DNA from 4 places in the Azonexus sp. MM2026_4 genome. Region 1 is predicted to be linked to each of the others. Evidence: predicted binding sites of a transcription regulator. Region 1 holds the regulator's gene; each other region holds the start of a gene.
The links. The regulator sigma-54, encoded in region 1, starts transcription at its own class of promoters, with help from an activator protein. The targets are predictions, from matches to a motif close to TGGCACGCTTNCTGCTNA.
Positions count from the first base shown of each region.

Region 2: nifN (nitrogenase iron-molybdenum cofactor biosynthesis protein NifN) is a predicted target of sigma-54. The motif match lies at 2,654-2,671, and genes of this name have one in related genera.
Region 3: nifE (nitrogenase iron-molybdenum cofactor biosynthesis protein NifE) is a predicted target of sigma-54. The motif match lies at 1,683-1,700, and genes of this name have one in related genera.
Region 4: vnfD (nitrogenase vanadium-iron protein, alpha chain) is a predicted target of sigma-54. The motif match lies at 1,977-1,994, and genes of this name have one in related genera.

Region 1 is NZ_CM148380.1:2,917,326-2,921,517, forward strand. It holds gene hprK (HPr(Ser) kinase/phosphatase) at 1-660, opposite strand, end outside; gene ptsN (PTS IIA-like nitrogen regulatory protein PtsN) at 670-1,119, opposite strand; gene hpf (ribosome hibernation-promoting factor, HPF/YfiA family) at 1,176-1,502, opposite strand; gene AC0KWY_RS13770 (RNA polymerase factor sigma-54) at 1,517-2,974, opposite strand; gene lptB (LPS export ABC transporter ATP-binding protein) at 3,002-3,736, opposite strand; gene recX (recombination regulator RecX) at 3,733-4,167, opposite strand; gene recA (recombinase RecA) at 4,160-4,192, opposite strand, start outside.
Region 2 is NZ_CM148380.1:1,860,341-1,864,532, forward strand. It holds gene AC0KWY_RS08555 (NifX-associated nitrogen fixation protein) at 1-328, opposite strand, end outside; gene AC0KWY_RS08560 (SoxR reducing system RseC family protein) at 318-785, opposite strand; gene AC0KWY_RS08565 (NifB/NifX family molybdenum-iron cluster-binding protein) at 782-1,255, opposite strand; gene nifN (nitrogenase iron-molybdenum cofactor biosynthesis protein NifN) at 1,218-2,621, opposite strand; gene AC0KWY_RS08575 (hypothetical protein) at 2,878-3,123, opposite strand; gene AC0KWY_RS08580 (hypothetical protein) at 3,259-3,768, shown strand; gene AC0KWY_RS08585 (hypothetical protein) at 3,791-4,012, shown strand.
Region 3 is NZ_CM148380.1:1,873,816-1,878,007, reverse strand. It holds gene AC0KWY_RS08650 (potassium transporter Kup) at 1-378, shown strand, start outside; gene AC0KWY_RS08645 (ComEA family DNA-binding protein) at 563-1,609, shown strand; gene nifE (nitrogenase iron-molybdenum cofactor biosynthesis protein NifE) at 1,728-3,125, shown strand; gene AC0KWY_RS08635 (TonB-dependent receptor plug domain-containing protein) at 3,244-4,192, opposite strand, start outside.
Region 4 is NZ_CM148380.1:215,305-219,496, reverse strand. It holds gene AC0KWY_RS00980 (FecCD family ABC transporter permease) at 1-359, shown strand, start outside; gene AC0KWY_RS00975 (ABC transporter ATP-binding protein) at 371-1,165, shown strand; gene AC0KWY_RS00970 (energy transducer TonB) at 1,162-1,800, shown strand; gene vnfD (nitrogenase vanadium-iron protein, alpha chain) at 2,073-3,500, shown strand; gene vnfG (V-containing nitrogenase subunit delta) at 3,497-3,841, shown strand; gene vnfK (V-containing nitrogenase subunit beta) at 3,867-4,192, shown strand, end outside.

The DNA of each region.
Region 1 (4,192 bases):
TTCGCCGAAGATGGTACGGATGTTGAGCAGCCCGAGCCCGCGCACCTCGAGGAAATCCCGCAGCATGCCGGGGCAACGGCCCTCGATCGTGGTTGGCGCGATGCGCGCCATTTCGACGACGTCGTCGGCAACCAGGCCGTGGCCGCGGGAAATCAGTTCGAGCGCCAGTTCCGACTTGCCGACCCCGGAATCGCCGGTGATCAGCACGCCCATGCCGAGCACGTCCATGAATACCCCGTGCAGGCTGACCGTATCGGCGAGGCGAGCGGAAAGGTAGATGCGCAGGTGATCGATCACCGCTGAACAATGCTTGGGCGAAAGGATCAACGGCACATCGGCCTGCCGACAGGCTTCGAGCACGAAATCGGGCGGCTTGAGTCCATCGGCAACGATCATCGCCGGCGTCCTGGCCGACAACAGATCGCTGAATAGCTGGCCGAAGCGGCGTTCGCCGATCCGCATCGCCCAGTCGTACTCGGCCTGCCCCATGACCTGCAGGCGTTCCGGGTGAATGATGTTGATGTGGCCGACGACGTCGGCGCCGTAATTGCTCGCCGCCTTCAGTTCGACCCGACGGTCGGCACGCTGGCCGACTACCCAGTTGAACAACAACTGCTCGCGGTTGTCCTGGTACAACTGTTCAAGGCTGATGTGGCGCACGGCGCGGAATCAGGACTTCTTGAACAGGGAGAGAACGGTTGCGACGTCGGGCGCCGCCAGCAGGGCTTCGCGGAAGGCCCGGTCGGAGAAGCGTTGCGCCAGTTCGGAAAGGATCTGCAGATGCTCCTCGGTCGCCTGCTCCGGCACCAGCAACACGAATAGCAGGGTGACCGGGCGGCCGTCCGGCGAATCGAAGGGAATCGGTGTGGTCAGGCGGATTAGTGCACCGGCCGCCTGTTTCAGGCCTTTGATGCGGCCATGCGGGATCGCGATGCCCTGACCGAGGCCAGTGGAGCCCAGCTTCTCGCGAGCAAACAGGCTATCGAAAATCTGCGTCCGGGCCATGCCGAGCCGACCTTCGAAAAGCATCCCGGCCTGTTCGAAAACACGTTTCTTGCTGCTCGCATCCAAATCAAGCAGAACCTGGTCGGCAGTCAGAATGTTGTCTAGGGGGGTCATGGGAAAGTGTTGAAGCAAAAAGACCGCAGCCGGGAATGGCTGCGGTCAGGGCCGGCTTATTCGCCTTCAAGGTGCTGCGACGGTTTCTCACCGCGATGGTGATCCTGCACCTTCTGCTTGTACTTCTGGACCTGGCGGTCGAGCTTGTCGAACATGGCATCGATCGCTGCGTAAAGATCGTCGCCGGCTTCCTCGACATGGATGTCCTTGCCCGGCACGTGCAGGGTAACTTCAGCCTGCTGCTTGAGCTTCTCGACCGAGAGCACGACGCTGACGCCGGTCACCTTGTCGAAGTGACGCAGAACGGGTTCGAGCTTGTTCTCGACGTATTCGCGCAGGGCCGGGGTAACTTCAATATGATGACCGCTGATTTGCAGATTCATTTTTTCTCCTCTCTCTACAGGGTCTTTCGTAAATTGACCGGCGGGATGTTCAACGATTCGCGGTATTTGGCGACCGTGCGTCGGGCAACGACGATTCCCTGCTGGCCTAGTATTTCGGATAATTGACTATCCGACAAGGGCTTCTTGCCATCCTCCGCCGAAATCAATTGCTTGATCAGCGCACGAATGGCGGTGGCAGAACAGGCACCGCCAGTATCGGTGGATACGTGGCTGCCAAAGAAGTATTTGAGCTCGAAAATTCCCCGCGGCGTCGCCATGTATTTCTGGCTGGTCACCCGTGAAATGGTCGATTCGTGGAGGCCGAGCAGGTCGGCAATCTCGCGCAGGACCAGGGGCCGCATGGCGACTTCGCCGTGCTCGAAGAATTGGCGCTGGCGGTCGACGATGGCCTGGGTGACGCGGTGGATGGTCTCGAAACGCTGCTGGACGTTCTTGATCAGCCAGCGTGCTTCCTGCAACTGGCCGCTCAGATTGCCGTTGCCGCGCCGCTGCTTGGCGAGGATTTCCGCGTACAAGCGGTTGATGCGCAGGCGAGGGTAGGCGTCCGGATTGATGTAGGCCGTCCACTTGCCCTTGAGTTTCTTGACGATGACATCGGGCGTGATGTAACGCGCTTCGATCTGCGAATAGCCGGCGGCCGGCCGCGGATTGAGGCTGGTGATCAGTTCGTGGGCGCCCTTGAGGATTTCGTCGTCACAGCCGGTGAGTCGGCGAATCCGCGCAAAATCGCGGGCGGCCAGAAGTTCCAGGTGCTTGTCGGCGATGGCCATGGCCAACGTCCGCTCGGCGCAATCTTCCTCGACCTTGAGCTGCAGCAGCAGACATTCGCGCAGATCGCGGGCGCCAACACCGGTCGGATCGAAGTTCTGGATGTGGCGCAGGGCGATGTCGAGCTCTTCGAGTTCGACTTCGTACTCGGCGGGCAGGGTTTCCCAGAGTTCATCGAGAGGCGTCGCCAGATAACCGTCATCGTCGAGCGCTTCGATCAGGAAACGGACCAGGCTGCGATCGCGTTCCGACATCTGGGTCATTCCCAGTTGCCAACCGAGGTGCTCGCGCAGGCTGACATTGGCTGCGTGACTGTCCTGCGGGTCGTTGTCGTCATCCTCGTCACGCCCGGCGCCGGTGAAGGTACCGGCGTCGCTCGACCAGCGGTCGTCATCGACGTCGTCCGGGGTCATCGGCGGCTCGCCCTGAGCGTCCTCGTGACTTTCCGGTGGGCTTGCCGTCTCTGCCGAGCTTGCCTTGTCCGGCGAATCGAATTGCTGGGCGGCGGCATACGACTCGGTCGGGCCGTCGTCGTCGCGCTCCAGCATCGGGTTTTCCAGCAGATAGCGTTCGATCTCCTGCTGCATCTCGACCGTAGACAGTTGCAGCAGCTTGATCGACTGCTGCAACTGCGGCGTCAGGGCGAGATGTTGCGAGAGTTTGAGCTGGAGTGCCGGTTTCATTGCGGGAATGGTCTGGTCACGTAGGAATCAAAGCCGGAAATGTTCGCCAAGGTATACCTTGCGCACGCTTTCATTGTCGACAATTTCTTCCGGCCGCCCGGAAGCCAGGACGTGACCGGCGTTGATGATCACTGCGTGATCGCAGATGCCGAGGGTCTCGCGAACATTGTGGTCGGTAATCAGGACACCGATGCCGCGATCCTTGAGGAAACGGATGATTTTCTGGATTTCCAGCACGGCGATCGGATCGACACCGGCGAAAGGTTCGTCGAGCAGAATGAAACGCGGATTGGTCGCCAGCGCCCGGGCAATTTCGACACGCCGCCGCTCGCCGCCGGAAAGCGCCGCCGCATTGACATGGCGGACATGGCCGATATGCAGCTCGCTCAACAACTCCTCGAGCCGCGCGGCGATCTCGGTCGGCGTCAGCTTCTGCAACTCCAGCACCGCCTGGATGTTTTCCTCGACGTTGAGCTTGCGGAACACCGATGCTTCCTGCGGCAGATAGGACAGTCCGAGGCGGGCCCGGGCATGCATCGCCTGATGGGTCAAGCGCTCCTCGTCGATATAGACCTCGCCGCCATCGGCAACCACCAGACCGACGACCATGTAGAAACACGTGGTCTTGCCGGCGCCGTTCGGACCGAGCAGGCCGACCACCTCGCCCGACCTGACGGCGAAGGAAACGTCCTCGACGACAGTCCGCGCCTTGTAGCGCTTTTTCAGGTTATGGGCGGACAGGGTGGCTGACGGCAGGCTCATTCGTCTTCGACTCCACGCAGGACATGGCGGATCGCTTCATGGGAAAAGCCGCGATACTGCAGGAAACGCGTCTGTTTTGCACGCTCTTCCGGAGATTCCGGCGGCTGGCCGAACTTCCTGACCCAGATCGCCCGGCAACGTTCCAGCTCGTCGCCGGCCTCCGGTAGCGCCGCCGCGATCTCGCTGTCGCCGATACCGCGCTGCTTCAACTCCTGGCGCAGACGGGCGTTGCCATAGCGGCCGGCACGGGCGACCACCCGTTGCCTGGCATAGCGGTCGTCGGACAGCAGCCCCTGCTGCTCCAGCGCATCGAGCACCGCCAGCAGCGCCTCGCCGGACTCGGCCTGGGCGGCCAACCGGGCATGCAGCTCGGCCCGGCTATGTTCGCGCCGGGCCAATAACTGCAGGGCGCGCTGACGCAGTTCAGTCATCCCCGCCGGACGAACGGGTCGGCTT
Region 2 (4,192 bases), 1.1 Mb from region 1:
TCTTGTCGACGGCGACCAGCTTGCCGACGGTGATCAGGGCGCGGCCGAAACCTTCGTGCGTCAGGTGCACCAGCGGCACCGCCAGCAGCTTGCATTCCTTCTCGATCAGCACGGCAATCGCGTTGTAGAAGGCCTTGACGCGCGAGATCGTCTCGTCGTCCGGGTCGCCGATCAGCGGAATGCCCGCCTTGCGTTCCTTGGTCAGGACGAAGGGGTCGAGGATCTGTTCGACGGTCCAGCCGCTGTAGGTGCCGTAGGTGTCCAACGCGCGCATCTGGCGCGCCATCTCCTTGATGAAGTCGGTCTCGAAAATCGGATCAGTGCTCATGGTGAAACTCCTTGGGGGAAATTCTTGCGGGTTGGGGCCGGGCCAGCAGTTGCGGTGCCGGCATCAGCCCGGGCAGCAGGCCGATGACCAGGCGGGCGAGGACGATGGCGATCAGGAAACCGAGCATGGCGCCGATCGCCGTGCCGCCGTCGCTGCCGTCGAAACTGGTGCCGAGCCCGGCGCCGATCAGCATGGCGAGCGCCGGAAACAGGTAGCCGAGCAGCGCCGAGGTGGTCAGGCGGCTTTGCGGCAGCACGACGGCGACCACGTCGCCCGGCCGCAATTCCTCGCTCGTCGGCAGCGTCAGCAGGGTCGCCGGGCGCCCCGCCGCCATCTTGCCGATGCCGCAACTGCCGCCGTGACCGCAGGACGAACAGCCGCTCGTTTCCATGGCGATGACGGCCTTGCCGTCGGCTACCCGCTGCACGACGCCGCGGTGTTCAAGGAGCGCGCTCATCCCTGCCACCCCTCGTCTTCCATCGCCGCAAAGCGGTCGTTGTCCTTGCGTTGCGCGGCCAGCGCGCGATCGATCCAGGGCACGCCGCCGTCGCGCATGGCGCCGGAAATCTCGACCAGCAGGTCGTCGATGGCATCGACCTCGCCGACGCGGATCGGCTGGATGCCGGCGGCCAGCAGCTTCTTGATCGCCGAGGCGCCGATCGCCATCACATAGACCGCGGCGCAGCCGGACAGGTAGCCGACCTTGGCCAGCAGCTTGTCCTCGTTGCCGTCCATCGCCTCCTCGGCGAATTCGGCGACGCCGACCAGCGTCGCCTTGTCCGGCGTCACGTCATAGACGGCGAAACCCTCGGCGGCGCCGAAGTGCTGGTTGACCCGGGTCCGGTCGGTGGAGGCGAAGGCAACGCGCAACACGGCCTGCGGCGCCTGCTTAATGGACCAGACCAGTTGCAGACGACGTGACGACATGGCGCTGTCCGACGCCATCGCGGTCGTCGCTCCAGTAGAAAGAACGATAGGCTTCGAGTTCATGGTGTTGTCCCAGCATCAGGTTGGCGATATCGAACAGGGCCTGCCGCGAACCGCGGTAACCCACCCAGGTACGGGCGTAACCGCCCATCGTGTCGTACTGCGGGAAGCCGGCCCGGAGCAGCGGCAGAGCGAGCCGGCGCGCGGTATCCACCGCGTGCGAGTTGGCGATCACCAGTTGCGCACCGCCGGCGCGCGCCGCCACTTCCATGTCTTCCAGATCGCCGACGATGACCTTGGCGAGCGGCAGCGCGGCGAGGCTTTCGTGACGATGCGGGCTGACCGCCGCCACCACCTCGGCGCCCATGCCGCTCAGGAAACGCACCTGCATGCCGAGCAGGTCGGGATCGGCGGCGAGCGCGATGCGCGCGAAACCGAGCATGAAATGGCTGTCGACCATCGCGTCCTGCAACTGGGCGCGCTGCCGCTCCACCTTCGCCGGCACCTCGCGCCCGGAAATCTCCGCCAGCGCCTGGGTGAAGGCATCGCAATCGTCGAGCCCCATCAGGCCGGTGAAGCGGAAATCGGGAACGCCGGTGCGTTCCTTGAGAATGTCAGCGGCCTTGGCCAGCGACGGCCCGACCACCAGGGTCGCCGCCGACTCGCCCAGCGCCTCGATCTCGACGCGCGGCGTGCCGCCGATGGTGAGCGCCGAATACTCGGCCTCGACCAGGTGGCCGTCGAGCGAATCGCCGATGTCCGGGACCACCACCGGGCGCAGGCCGAAAGCCTCGATCCACTCCTTGATCGCCTCGATGTCGCCCGGCGTCAGCATCGCCGAGGCCAGCACATTGACCTGCTTCGGCCGCCGCCCGGCGCAATCGCTCGCCGGCACCAGCGTCCGGATCAGCGCCTCGACCGCCAGCGCGAAGCCGCTCTCCAGGCAGCCCAGGTAATCCGGCGTATTGACCGGGACCACCGCCACGCCGTCGAATTCCGGGTGGGCGGCGCGGAATTCCTTGACCGTGCGCAGGATATCGGTGCCCTGCGTCTCGGAGAGACCGGTCGTCACCAGGCCGATGATGTCCGGTTTGCTCTTGTCGGAAAGCGTACGCAAGGCCTCGACCACGTTCTCGTCGGCGCCCATGATCGACGACACCTGGTCCATCGCCGTCGTCTGCAGCGGGATCGGCTCGCGGAAATGGCGCACGAAGAACACTTTGCCGAAGGCCGTGCAGCCCTGCGAGCCATGCATCAGCGGCAGGCTGCGGTTGAGCCCGAGAAATGCCAGCGACGCGCCGACCGGCTGGCTCACCTTCAACGGATTCACCGCCAGCGCCTTCTTCGATTGGATGATTTCGGCCATATGAGCATCGCTCCTCAGAGATTGCCCACCTCAAAGCAATGAACGCGCCAAGAAAACAACACAATCAAAACAACAACTTGCTAATCATTAATCTGTCGCAAACCCGACAAACCCGATGACGAACAATGCACCAGCGCAGCGCATCGGCCGCGGCAGCCAGTACCCCGCCATTCCGGCGCGGATAGTCCAGAGTTTCTGCGACTCAGGCGTAGGGGAGGTAGCCGGCGTCACCTGCCGCGCCGTGCCATTTGCTGCCTCAAGCAGCCGGACCGGCGCTGCTGCCTTGCCGTCGGCAGGACGACGACTCGGGATTGCTGCGACGACTGCCCCCTGCCGCCGAAATCGTGCGCAAGGCGGCAGCAGACCGCAGAAGACTTTCGCTGATCGCCTTCTTGTTGGCGTAAATGCGATGCAGGGCCCGCTGCATCCGGGCAATGGTATCGGCGTACTGCGCCAGATCGCCGCCGGATGAAGCGCTAGCTCGTGGTTGACCGTGGCGCATGAGATATCCCCTTCGGATCGGAAGTATGCGGTCCAGCTTAACCGGATATGATGCTGAAATCACTACGACATTGGTCAGTACAGCCCCCTGCGTGCAACACGGGGCTCAACTGTCCCTGCCTTTTCCGAGGATTTCATGACTCCGCAACAACTCGTCGGTACCGCTGTCAGGCTGTTTGCCGTATGGCTGATCCTGTCCAGTCTCGCCTACTTCACCACCTTTCCATCGACGCTGGAGACAAGCCCCTCGGTTCAGTACGGCCGCTATTTCGTCGGTGGGCTTTTCCTGCTTTTCGCCGCATGGCTCTGGTTTTGCCCCATGGTCGTCGCCCACACCATCGTCCCCCGCACCGTGCATGACAACAGACTGTCGGTGCGGGGCCACGAACTGGCCCGGGTCGGCATCGCCCTGCTCGGTCTGTGGCTGGCAGCGAAAGCCCTGCCCAGCGTGGTCTGGGTTCTGTATCGCGCCTTCCTGTTTGCGGAGATCAACTCATCCTTCGCTTCCCTGACGGCCGACCTCAAACTCGAGCTCGCCGTCTCGGTCACCGAGTTGTTCATTGCCGGCGCGCTCGTCGCCAAGGCGGGCGCCATTGCCCGACTCGCCGTACCGACAAGCCCGACCGAAACAACGCCCGCCCCCTGACCGGGTCACCCGGCGGCGCGCCATGAACCGTCCCGAACCGCCACCACCAGCGCAGAAATGCGCGTCCTGCCTGGCCGCACTGCTGCTCGGGCTTTTCCTGCAGCTCAGGGAGTGGCGCAGCCGCCGGGACTTCGAACGCCAGTACGGGGTGAAGCTGGCAGCCGCAAAGCGCGACTTTTCGAGTTCCGCTGGCGGCAATCCGGGCCCTTCGCTGCATGGCGTGGAGTTTGACGACGGCGATTGACGCCAGCCCGGCGAGATCATCCGCACTGGGGAATACGCCAAATCAACAAGCGGCAGGTTCGACGCCAGGGCCAACCAGGCGCTCGCCCCCGGTTCCGAGATGTCGAAAAACGGCTGCAAAAATTCACCCCCCGTTCATATGCAAAATGCAATCGTTGACCGCGCAATGCTTTGTTGTTGA
Region 3 (4,192 bases), 1.0 Mb from region 1:
AACCAGATCCTCCACGAGCGGGTGGTGCTGACCACGGTGCAGACGGCGGATACGCCCTACGTCAACGATTTCGAGCGGATCTACCTGCACCGCATGGGCAAGGGCTTCATGCGCGTGGTGATCCGCTACGGCTTCATGGAAAGTCCCGACGTGCCCGGCGCGCTCGACCAGTGCAAGCGCCTGGGCGAGCGTTTCGACCTGATGGAAACGACCTTTTACCTGTCCCGCGAGACCATCGTGCCGGCGCTGACCCAGCGCTTCACGCCGCTGCGTGCGCGCCTGTTCGCGCTGATGTCGAAGAACGCCACCAGCGCCAGCGATTTCTTCCACATTCCGACCAACCGGGTCGTCGAACTGGGGACACAACTGGTGATCTGATAGCGCCGGCGCGCTGCGCCGTTCCGACGCCAAGGCCAGCCGCCCGTCATGGGCGGCTTGTCGTTTTTGCGACAGAAATCCGCCTGGCATGCACCTTCGTTGTGCATAAAAATTATCGTAAGCGATTGATTGATTTAAATATTTTGCGGCCTATAATGCGCGGCTTTTTTCCTCGGAGAAGACCGTGTCCGCAATCCCGTCCCCGGCTACCGCCCTCGGTGCCAACCATGGCTATCGCTTTGCCGGCGACAGCGTTCATCTCAACGCCGAAGTGACGCTCGCCGCCAGCGATCTGCAGGACGGCAGCCACTGGTCGCTGCAGTTGTGGGCGAGCGGCGCCGGCTTTGCCGACCGCGCGCCGGCCGGCGTCAAGGTCGCCGAATTTCCGCTGCAGCCGCTGCCCGGCTGTTTCAATGTCGATGCCTGCGTCGCCGCCCTGCCGCCGGCCGGGCCAGACGCCTTCACCATGGCGCTGATGCTGGTTGCCGGCGATGCCGACGGCAGCGTCGAGGTGCGCGACCTGGCGATCTATCCGGCGCCGCAGTCTTTCGCCCAGCCGACGCTGGAAGGCGCCGTTGCCTGCCGGGTCGCCGACGGCACCGCCGAAATTTCCGTCGACCGCATCGCCAATCCGCGCTCCGCCGACAACCTCAGCGGCACCCTGGCCCTCGAGGTGTGGGCGCTGACGACGCCCTACGCCGGCGGCGCCTGGACCGGCACCCCGGTGGCCAGCCTGATCCTCGGCCGGCTGGCCGGTGGCGAGGCATGGACCGATTGCCGCTACACGGTGCCGGCAGTCGGCGCCAGCGACGCGGCGCTGACCGTGATGCTGCGCGAGTGGACGGCGGCCGGCTACCTGACGCGCGATTACCGCAATCTGCCGGTCGTAGCTGTCGCGGCATCCGCTGCCGCTGCTGCGACCACCGCTGACAGCGCTGCCATCGCCACCGCTGCCGCTGTCCCGTCGCTGGCGCCGGCACCGGCCGCGTCGCCGGCCAAGCCGGTGGCGAAGAAGGCCGCGGCGAAAGCGCCGGCTGCCGCGGTGCAGCCGGCCACGCTCTCGGTCAATGCGGCGAGCGTCGATGAACTGGCCGCGCTCAAGGGGCTCAGCCGCGCGGTCGCGGCCGCCATCGTCGCCGGTCGTCCTTACGCCAGCGTCGCCGACCTGCTGCGGGTCAAGGGGCTCGGTCCCAAGCTGCTGGAAAAGCTCGGCGCCAGCCTGCGCGTCTGAACGGGACGGGCTTGTCGTAAAGGCGACAAGCCCGTTTTTCTAGGTTTTTACGAAAAATCAGTGACTTGGCTGGTGGCACCCATCTTGCTGAGTAGTCTGCGGACTACCGGAGATGCGCATGAAAACCAGCGAAATCCAGGCCCTGCTCGACGAGCCCGCCTGCAGCCACAACCACAAGGAAAAGTCGGGCTGTGCCAAGCCCAAGCCCGGCGCCACGGCTGGCGGTTGCGCCTTCGACGGCGCCCAGATCGCGTTGCTGCCGATTGCCGACGTCGCCCACATCGTGCACGGGCCGATCGCCTGCGCCGGTTCCTCGTGGGACAACCGTGGCGCGCGCTCCTCGGGCGTCACCCTGTACAAGATCGGCATGACCACCGACCTGTCGGAAACCGACGTCGTCATGGGGCGCAGCGAGAAACGCCTGTTCCATGCGATCAAGCAGGCCGTCGACAGCTATGCGCCGGCCGCCGTCTTCATCTACAACACCTGCGTCACCGCACTGATCGGCGACGACATCGAGGCGGTCTGCAAGGCCGCCGCCGAGCGCTGGGGCGTGCCGGTGGTGCCGGTCGATGCGGCCGGTTTCTACGGTACCAAGAACCTCGGCAACCGGCTGGCCGGCGAGGCGATGTTCAAGCACGTCATCGGCACGCGCGAACCGGAACCGGCGAAGCCGCGCCCGGACGGCCTGCCGACCTATGACATCAACCTGATCGGCGAATACAACATCGCCGGCGAGTTCTGGCACGTCGCGCCGCTGTTCGACGAACTCGGCTACCGCATCCTGTGCACGCTGTCCGGCGACGCCCGCTTCCACGAAGTGCAGACCATGCATCGGGCGAAGGTGAACATGGTCGTCTGCGCCAAGGCGCTGCTCAACGTGGCGCGCAAGATGCAGGAAAACTACGGCCAGCCGTATTTCGAAGGCAGCTTCTACGGCGTCCAGGACGTCTCCAATGCGTTGCGCGATTTCGCCCGGCTGATCGGCGATCCCGAGCTGATCGCCCGTACCGAGGCGGTGATCGCCCGCGAGGAAGCCAAGGCGCACGCCGCCCTCGAACCCTGGCGCGCCCGCCTCAAGGACAAGCGCGTTCTGCTCTACACCGGCGGCGTCAAGTCGTGGTCGATCGTCTCGGCGCTGCAGGATCTCGGCATGAAGGTGGTCGCCACCGGTACCAAGAAATCGACCGAAGAGGACAAGGCGCGCATCCGCGAACTGATGGGCGAGGACACCAAGATGATCGACGACGGCAGCCCCAAGGCGCTGTTGTCGACCTATCACGAGTATCAGGCCGACATCCTGATCGCCGGCGGCCGCAACCTGTACACCGCACTGAAGGCGCGCATTCCCTTCCTCGACATCAACCAGGAACGCGAATTCGGCTATGCCGGCTACGCCGGCATGAGCGAACTCGCCCGCCAACTGGCGCTGTCGATGGAAAGCCCGGTGTGGGCCGCGGTCAGGAAACCGGCGCCGTGGGCGAAGGCGGTTTCGGGGACGGCGCTGGCGGCCTGAAGCGGCAGCGGCTTTCGTCAGGAATGCCGCATGCGCCGCGCTGGTGGCGGGTTGCTGCAGCAGACGGAGGGCGCCGTGGCACCCTCCGCTTAATCTTCTGAACGGAGGAGCCGAGGGATCAGAAGCGGTAGCTGCCGCTCACGTAGAAGAAGCGCTTTGGTGGGTCTTCCAGCGAATACATCGAACCCCAGTTGTCCGGTGCCTGGCGATCGAACAGGTTGGTCACGCCAGCCGCCACCGAGAACTGCGGGTTGATGCGGTAGCCGACCTTGAGGTCGGTCGTTCCGTAATCGCTGGAGAGGTTGAGGCCGCGTATCGTGTTGTGGGCGTTGTAGTAATTGAAGTAGTAACGCCCCTGCAGGTCTGCCGTCCAGCCGCCCTGCTCGAAACGGACTCCCATGCGCGCGATGTTGCCGGGTCTGCCGGTCAGCCGGTCGCCGGTTTCGTCGTTGCGGGCATCGATATGCTCGTAGCTGGCTTTCAGCGACCAGGCCTGGCTGATCTGCCAGGCGCCGCTCAACTCGATGCCTTTGATCGTGACCTTGCCGATATTGGTGTACACCGAACGCGATAGCACGCCGAAGGGATCGGTTGGCAATCGGGGCGCCGAAATGGTCGTGATCAAGTTCTTGCTGCGCGTTTCATAGGCGGACAGGTCGAGCTTGAAATTGCTCCCCGTAAACCCGGCTGCCAGTTCAAAACTGCGGCTTTCTTCGGGTTCCAGGGTGCTGTTCCCCAGGATCAGGAAGGTGCCGCGGCGGAAGGTGGCATATTGTTCGAGCACCGAGGGGGCGCGGAAGGCTTCGCCGTAACCGGCCCGGAATCGCCAGTTGCCGGGTGCGTACTGCACCGAGAGACGCGGCGTCGTCGCGTCGCCGAATTCGTTGAAACGGTCATGCCTGACGCCCGCGAGCAGGCTCCATTCGTGATTGAAACGGATGTCTCCCTGGGCAAGCACGTAGTTGTTGGTGCGATCGCCTTCCTGGCTCGTGTTGTTGATGATGTTGAGCTTGTCGTTCTGCTGGCCGAGGCCGAGCGTCAACGTGTGTTCGCCAATCGGCAGGATG
Region 4 (4,192 bases), 2.0 Mb from region 1:
CCCTGAACGTGCTCAGTTTCGGCGACGAGGAAGCGCGCGCCCTCGGCCTGGCGACCGGCCGCCTGCGCTTCCTGGTGATCGTCGGCGCTACGCTGGTCACCGCCGGCGCCGTGGCGATCAGCGGCATCATCGGCCTGGTCGGCCTGATCGTCCCGCACGTCGCGCGGTTGCTGGTCGGCCCCGACCACCGCCGCCTGCTACCGGTCTCGGCGCTGCTCGGCGCCACCTTCCTGCTCGCCGTCGACGACCTGGCACGCGCCCTGTTCGCGGTCGAGATTCCGCTCGGCATCGTCACTTCGGTGATCGGCGCCCCCTTCTTCCTCTACCTGCTGCAACGCAGCCGGCAGGCCTGGCACTGAGAAAGGCGAAGATGCTCGAAATCGACCGACTGCATTGTGGCTACGGCCGGCGCACCGTGCTCGCCGGCGTCTCCTTCACGCTCGCCGCCGGCGAACTGCTGTGCCTGCTCGGCCCCAACGGCGTCGGCAAGACGACGCTGTTCAAGACCCTGCTCGGCTTCCTGCCGGCGCTCGGCGGCGAGGTCCGCATCGCTGGCAGCAACGTCGCCGGCTGGTCGCGCCGGCAGTTCGCCCGCCGCGTCGCCTACGTGCCGCAGGCGCACACGCCGCCGTTCCCGTTCGCCGTCGCCGACGTCGTCGCCATGGGCCGCGTCGCCCACCTCGGCAGCTTCGCCGCGCCCGGCCCGGGCGACCGGCGGATCGCCGCGGCGGCGCTCGAACGGCTGGGCATCGCCCATCTCGCCGACGCCGCCTGTACCGAGATCAGCGGCGGCGAACGCCAGCTCGCGCTGATCGCCCGCGCACTGGCGCAGGAGGCGCCGATCCTGGTCATGGACGAACCGACCGCCAACCTCGATTACGGCAACCAGACCCGGGTCATGGCGCAGGTCCGCGACCTCGTCCGGCACGGCGAACGCGCCGTGCTGCTCACCACCCACCATCCCGATCACGCGCTGCTGCACGCGACGCGCGCGCTCTTGCTGGACCGGCACGGCGCTTGCACGATCGGCCCGCCGGCCGAGGTGATCAACGAGGACTACCTGCACCGGACCTACGGCATTGCCGCCGAAATCCACGAAATCGTCCGCCGCAACGGGCAGCCCGCCCGCCTCTGCGTACCCGGCGCGGCGCTGGCCACGCCATGAAGGCGGCGGCATCGCCTTTCGGCCGCCTGCTGCTGGCCTCGTCGCTGGCGCATGGCATCCTCCTCGCCTGGCCTGGCGCCGCCCCGCCCGGCACCCCGCCGCCAGCGCCGGCGATCGAGGTGGCGCTGGGCGTGGCACCGACCGCCAGCCCCCCGGCGACGCCGGCCCGCCGCGTCGCACCTACGGCAAAGCGCCTGCCAACGGCGGCAAAACCGCCGCCGCTGGCCGCGGCCGACGCGCTGGCGCCCACCGAACCGCCTGCAGAAACCACCGGCGACAAGGCGCCGACAGCGCCCGCCAGCGGCGACAGCGCCGCCCCGCAGGCCGCCGCCGCGACCCCGTCTGCCGGCGCCACACCGTCGCCGGACCAGTTGCCGTATGCGCGCTACGCACCGCGCCCGCCCTATCCGGAAACGGCACGCCAGCAGGCGCGCCAGGGCAAGGTCCGGGTCCGCGTGCTGATCGCCGCCGACGGCACGGTGTCCACGCTTAGCCTGGCCACCAGCTCGGGCGACGCAAGCCTTGACCGCGCCGCGCTGGAAACCCTGCCGCGCTGGCGTTTCTCGCCCGCCCTGCGCGACGGCGAGGCGGTCAGCGCCTGGGTCGTCGTTCCCGTCGTCTTCAACCTGCGTTGAGCCGGGCACGGCGCGTACGCGCCTGAACACCCAAGAACACTTCACCCAGGAAAGTACGCGGGCGAACCGGCGGCCGCCTGGCGAAGCCGTCGCCGCTCTCGCGCAAAATCGAGAAAACCCGGAAAAATCGCTGATTTTCAATGACTTGCAAAACAGCAAGGCGCCAAAAAATGGCTTGGCACGCTCCCTGCTGAACAGGTTTGCCGACGAATCAAAGCACTGGCAGCCAACCCTGATCCCCGCAAGGGGTTCCTTCTGCAAGGAGAACGAAAATGCCCATGGTCCTTTTGAAGTGCGACAAGGACATTCCGGAGCGCGAGAAGCACATCTACCTCAAAGCGCCCAACGAGGATACCCGCGAGTTCCTCCCCATCGCCAACGCCGCCACCATTCCCGGCACCCTGTCCGAACGCGGCTGCGCCTTCTGCGGCGCCAAGCTGGTGATCGGCGGCGTGCTCAAGGACACCATCCAGATGATCCACGGCCCGCTCGGCTGCGCCTACGACACCTGGCACACCAAGCGCTACCCGACCGACAACGGCCACTTCAACATGAAGTACGTGTGGTCAACCGACATGAAGGAATCGCATGTCGTGTTCGGTGGTGAAAAGCGCCTGGAACAGAGCATCAACGAAGCCTTCGACGAGATGCCCGAGATCAAGCGCATGATCGTCTATACCACCTGCCCGACGGCGCTGATCGGCGACGACATCAAGGCGGTGACCAAGAAGGTGATGAGCGAGCGTCCCGACGTCGATATCTTCACCGTCGAATGCCCGGGCTTCGCCGGCGTCTCGCAGTCGAAGGGCCACCACGTGCTCAACATCGGCTGGATCAACGAGAAGGTCAACACGCTGGAGAAGGAGATCACCAGCGAATACACGATCAACTTCATCGGCGACTTCAACATCCAGGGCGACACCCAGTTGCTGCAAACCTACTGGGACAAGCTCGGCATCCAGGTCGTCGCCCACTTCACCGGCAACGGCACCTACGACGACCTGCGCTGCATGCACCAGGCCAAGCTGAACGTGGTGAACTGCGCCCGTTCCTCCGGCTACATCGCCAACGAACTGAAGAAGCGCTACGGCATCCCGCGCTTGGACATCGACTCCTGGGGCTTCAACTACATGGCCGAAGGCATCCGCAAAATCTGCGCCTTCTTCGGCATCGAAGAGAAGGGCGAAGCCCTGATCGCCGAGGAAGAAGCGAAGTGGAAGCCGAAGCTCGACTGGTACAAGGAACGCCTGCAGGGCAAGAAGATGGCGATCTGGACCGGCGGCCCGCGCCTCTGGCACTGGACCAAGTCGGTCGAGGACGACCTCGGCGTGCACGTCGTCGCCATGTCCTCCAAGTTCGGCCATGAAGAAGACTTCGAGAAGGTCATCGCGCGCGGCCAGGAAGGCACCTACTACATCGACGACGGCAACGAGCTGGAGTTCTTCGAGATCATCGACCTGGTCAAGCCGGACGTCATCTTCACCGGCCCGCGCGTCGGCGAACTGGTGAAGAAGCTGCACATTCCCTACGTCAATGGCCACGCCTACCACAACGGCCCGTACATGGGCTTCGAAGGTTTCGTCAATCTCGCCCGCGACATGTACAACGCGGTCTACAACCCCCTCCGCCACCTGGCCGCGGTCGATATCCGCGACGCCAACCCCTACCAGGTGCCGGAACGCATCCGGGAGGCCGCATGATGCTCGAAGACAAACTCGACGACCTGTACGACTACGTCCAGGAACGCTGCCTGTGGCAGTTCTTTTCCCGCACCTGGGACCGTCAGGAAAACATCGACGGCGTCCTCGGCCAGGTGGAAACCCTGCTCACCGGCGGCCAGCCGGCGCGGACGACGCCGCTGGAAAAGCTCTTCTACTCCGACGCGGTGATCGTGGTGCGTGATTTCAGGGCGCGTTTCCCCTGGATCAACAGCAGCACCAAAGCCGAGGTCAAGCAACTGATGGACGGTCTCAAGGCCCGCCTGGTGGAAACGGTGATCACCAAATCCACCAACCGCGAACTGAATCACCACCTGTATTGATCGTCCGCCGAGAAAAGGAAAAATCATGACTACCTGTGACATTGCCGCGCAGAAGCCGGCCGAGGTCAAGCTGGTACCGCGCGAGCGGGCCGGCATCATCAACCCGATGTACGACTGTCAGCCGGCCGGCGCGCAGTATGCCGGCATCGGCGTCAAGGACTGCATCCCGCTGGTGCACGGCGGCCAGGGCTGCACGATGTTCGTCCGCCTGCTCTTCGCCCAGCACTTCAAGGAAAACTTCGACGTCGCGTCAACCTCGCTGCACGAGGATTCAGCCGTCTTCGGCGGTGCCAAGCGGGTCGAGGAAGGGGTGCTGGTGCTTGCCCGGCGCTATCCCGAGCTGCGCCTGAT